DNA from 2 places in the Lysinibacillus sp. 1 U-2021 genome. Region 1 is predicted to be linked to the other one. Evidence: riboswitches for the same ligand, from Rfam matches in the RefSeq annotation. Region 1 holds a riboswitch; the other holds the start of a gene.

Region 1 (2,407 bases):
GATCATTTGCTTTCACAGTTGCTGCAAAACCGTTTAAAACAGTATCAAATGTGTAGCCTTGAGTCATTTGAACATTTTTAGTAGCTAATTCTTTCTTAACTTGTGCTTGTTGAGATTTTACATTTGATCGAACTTCATTTGCTCGCGCATTAGAGAACTTTTGGCCTTTCAATTGGCTCATTCCTTGCTCTAGTGCCACAGGCTTTTCAGATAAATGTACGATGACTGCAACTTCTTGATTGCCTGATACATTTTGTAAGCTTTCGTGAAGAGTTGGACCATCTTTAGACAAGCTTAGCTGTTCAGCGATAGCCGCCTTTAATTGAAGTATACTTTCACTTTGGCTATCCTGCTTGAATGGCTTCGAATCTTCAGCATTAGCACTCGATAATGGAACCAATAGAAAAAGCACCATAAAGAAAGCTATCATACTACTTAAAAACTTCGTAAACTTAAACTTTTTCAAATCTCATTTCTCCCTCCGCTCTTAATTATCACACTTTTCAGTTTAATGTGATATTTCCAATTTATCACAGGTGAGATAATTCGAATATCGGAATATTGAAAAATCTCAAAATATTGATAATTAGTATTACTTTGTCAAAAATGGATTAATTCTATTTTCCTAGTAATTTAATAAAAAAGTAGAACTTTCAAATGAGTATAGACTTACAGTAATTCGTACTTTTTATCATTTAAGAGTTTTATAAAAAATCTATTTGACGTCCTGTATTATTTTTTGTACGATATTGAAGAAAAGAATGCCCGGACTAGAACGGGAGAGGTTCATAGCTGATACCCTCTATAAAAAACTATGGAAACATGACAATAGGCCATGTCCATATCGGACGTGGCTTTTTTTTATCTGTTTACTTATGTTTTAAATAGAATGATTGGTGATGCCTCTCTTGAAAAGTGTTGGGAAACATTTTACAAGGAGGTTTTTTTATGTCTGGCAGAAGTCATGAAGAAGGATTAAAGGATTTGACCCTATTAGGTAATCAAGGTACAAAGTATTCCTATGATTATGCACCTGAGGTATTAGAGGCAGTGGATAATCTTCATGCTAATCGAGATTATTTTGTTAAGTTTAATTGCCCAGAGTTTACTAGTTTATGTCCGCTTACAAATCAGCCGGATTTTGCTACGATGTACATTTCATATATCCCAGATAAAAAAATTGTTGAAAGTAAATCTCTAAAGTTGTATTTATTCAGTTTTAGAAATCACGGCGATTTCCATGAAGATTGCGTGAATATCATTATGAATGATTTAATTGCATTACTTGATCCAAGATATATAGAGGTTTGGGGGAAATTTACTCCACGTGGGGGTATCTCGATTGATCCATGGTGTAACTATGGGAAGCCAGGAACTAAATACGAAGAAATCGCCAATTATCGTTTAATGAACCACGATCTTAACCCAGAAAAAATTGATAATCGATAAATGAAGCAAGACAGAGGTTTTTAGCTACCCTCTTAAAAAAACTAAGAAGAAAGCAGCACTTTTTCTTAGAGTGCTGTTTTTTCGATATAAGGGAGTTTTTATAGATGAAAAAGGAAAAAGCAATTGTAGTATTTAGTGGAGGTCAGGACAGCACAACTTGTTTGTTCTGGGCAAAAGAACGCTTTGAAGAGATTGAGGCAGTAACTTTCGATTATGGTCAAAGGCACCGTCTTGAAATTGACTGTGCGAAGGTGATAACAGAGGAGCTTGGTATCAAGCATCACATACTTGATATGTCTCTCCTGAATCAACTTGCTCCGAATGCATTGACACGACAAGACATAAAGGTGAAGGACGGAGAAAATGGTGAGCTCCCATCGACTTTTGTGCCTGGCCGCAATCTCCTTTTTCTTTCATTTGCGGGCGTTTTAGCGAGCCAAGTAGGGGCAAAGCATATTGTAACAGGTGTTTGTGAAACTGATTTTAGTGGCTATCCGGATTGCCGAGATGTCTTTATTAAATCCTTAAATGTAACGTTAAATTTATCGATGGATGATTCCTTTGTGATTGATACACCCTTGATGTGGCTGAATAAGGCACAAACATGGGAATTAGCTGATCAGCTTGGGGCACTTGAGTTTGTACGACAAAGAACGTTGACTTGCTATAACGGTGTTATAGCAGATGGATGTGGTGAATGCCCAGCATGTAAATTACGAAATAAAGGGCTTGATGAGTATTTAAGTTATAGGAAGGAGTCTTAAGGCATGTCAGATTTTAAAATCGTTGAGAGACTCCAGAGAATTGATGTGGATATTCAAAGAAATCAATTGAAATATCATGCAAAGCGTGTTCTCATAAGCAAAGAATTTACCTTCGATGCTGCCCATCATCTACATCATTATGAAGGGAAATGTAAAAATCTACACGGGCATACCTATCGAGTCATATTAGGACT
Region 2 (2,407 bases), 1.6 Mb from region 1:
CTAAATCTCTTTATTATTTATATCGCTTGTAAAATGAAGATAAAGCGGGGATAGTTCTCCCCCGCTTCGTTTTACTGTTCTAGAATTTCTGCACCCCAAGAATCTTTCATTTCGATGCCTAAATCATCTGCTACTTTTTTATTGATTAATAGTTTCAGATTTTGAGGATATTGTGCTGGTGTATCAGCAGGTGTTGCTTCACCTTTTAAAATTTTCACAGCCATTTGACCTGCTTCATAACCGATATCGAAATATTCAAATCCATAAGCCGCTAAACCACCACGTGCCACAGAATCTAATTCTCCTACGATTAATGGTAATTTATTCGTATTGGCAACATCAATTACCGATTCTAAAGCAGAAACTACTGTGTTATCAGTAATAATATAGAAAGCATCTACTTTACCAATTAGAGATTCTGTCGCTTGCTTTACATCTGCTGAAGTGGATGCTGATGCTTCTACCACCGTTAAACCTTGTTCATCCATAACCTTTTTCACTTCTGAAACTTGGGCAACTGAGTTTTGCTCACCCGCATTGTAGACCATCCCTACTTTTTTCGCACCAAGGTCTTTTAAGAATGCTACTGTTTTAGAAATCGTTTCAGGATGTAGATCAATTGTGCCTGTAATATTTTTCCCTGGCTTCTCCATTGAGTCGATTAACTGTGCACCAACAGCATCTGTAACCGATGTAAAAATAATTGGAATATCACTTGTTGCTGTTGCAGCTGCTTGTGCAGAAGGTGTAGAGTTAGCAAAAATTAAATCTACGTTTGCACTCACTAGATTGTTAGCAATCGTTGTGTTAAGGCTGTTATCTCCTTGCGCAATTTGTGGATCGTAGTCAACTTTTAAGCCAGCATCTTCAATTGCTTTTTTAAAGCCTTCCGTTGCTGCGTTTAACGATGGATGCTCAACAATTTGAGTAATCCCGATTTTATATGTTTTATCGTCTGCATTTCCGCTCTCACTTGCATTGTTTTTTTCATTTCCTTTTGAATCTGCTGTACCTGAGCCACCGCTACCACAAGCAGCAAGAAGCAACACTAATCCAAAAAGAAGGAATGACAACTTCTTTACATTGCTTTTCACAAATAATCCCCCCGATTATATTCTCGAATATCTATCGCACTTTATCCAAACAAAGTGTGAATGTATCGCTATATTATCGTTATTATCGAGCTCCGTCAACAACATTATGAATGTTCTGACTTTTAAAAGTGACAAAATATTTTAGTTTTTCATTTAATTTGGCGCTTTAAACCGCTAAACTACGCTGTTTTAGTTAATCGATTTCTTTTTTCAACATAGTAAAAAATATTTATGACAATTTTGCGACGATAGGACATTATAGACAAAGTCTGACATTTGACTTCTACTAGATATCTATAATAGAATATTTACTTGTGTGAAAGCACCGTGGTTCGTAACCATCCCACGAAAAAAAACTAAGGAGAAATGAATATGAAAATAAAATTTTTAGCAGCAAGTGGTATCATTGCAGCTCTATATATAGCTGTAACCATGCTTGTTGCCCCATTTGGTTTTACAGAGGTACAGTTCCGAGTATCTGAGATGTTTAACCATTTAGTGGCCTTTAATCCACGCTTTGCCGTAGGGATTATTATTGGTGTATTGATTTCTAATCTCTTTTCACCACTTGGCATTTACGATTTAGTGTTTGGTGTAGGTCATTCAATGATTACTCTTGGCCTGTTTATTTTAATCTGTAAATTTGTCAAAAATATTTGGGCACGTTTAATTATTAATACATTGCTCTTTACATGTACTATGTTTATCATTGCCTTTGAGCTGAACTTGGCTTTAGAGTTGCCATTTTTCTGGACTTGGCTAACCGTCGCGGCGGGTGAATTTGTTGTATTAGCTGTAGGTGCACCGATTATGTATGTATTAAACAAACGCCTTGACTTTAAAAATTTGATTTAACTGACGGATCTTTTTAGATTCGTCTTTTTTCTTGACACTATTCTGAAAATACTCTACAATTCTTTCTAATAAATGCAAGGAAGAAGAGTAGTAGCAAGCATTGTTACTTTTAGAGAGCTGGTGGTTGGTGCAAACCAGTAGTACAGACTTGTGAATGGACTTCAGAGCAGCCTTATCAAATGTAAGGCCGTTTCGCTCCCCGTTACCGGAGCAGGAAAGCGCGCAAAAATTGCGAATGAAGGTGGCACCACGGTTACTCGTCCTTTTTATGAGGGATTGGAGTGGCTTTTTTTTTGGAAAAATTAGCATAGAGGAGTCGAGTTAAGATGAGTACAGTAGTAGAAAAAAAGGGATATTTCGGTGAATTTGGTGGAAGCTTTGTTCCAAAGGAGCTTCAAAATGTTTTAAATAGACTAGATGAGAATTTTCAAAAGTATAAAGAGGATGATGATTTTAAG

Evidence for each region. A riboswitch is a leader RNA that binds a small molecule or an ion and turns the genes downstream of it on or off. The one in region 1 is predicted to bind preQ1.
Region 2: another riboswitch for preQ1. It lies ahead of QH639_RS25460 (QueT transporter family protein); the one in region 1 lies ahead of queF (preQ(1) synthase).

Annotation. Positions count from the first base shown of each region.
Region 1 is NZ_CP123966.1:3,235,320-3,237,726, forward strand. Features, by position in the region: gene QH639_RS16720 (S8 family serine peptidase) at 1-466, opposite strand, end outside; PreQ1 riboswitch class I at 776-822, shown strand; gene queF (preQ(1) synthase) at 949-1,449, shown strand; gene queC (7-cyano-7-deazaguanine synthase QueC) at 1,554-2,213, shown strand; gene queD (6-carboxytetrahydropterin synthase QueD) at 2,217-2,407, shown strand, end outside.
Region 2 is NZ_CP123966.1:4,802,330-4,804,736, forward strand. Features, by position in the region: gene QH639_RS25455 (ABC transporter substrate-binding protein) at 72-1,094, opposite strand; PreQ1 riboswitch class I at 1,416-1,460, shown strand; gene QH639_RS25460 (QueT transporter family protein) at 1,467-1,949, shown strand; T-box leader at 2,018-2,217, shown strand; gene trpB (tryptophan synthase subunit beta) at 2,276-2,407, shown strand, end outside.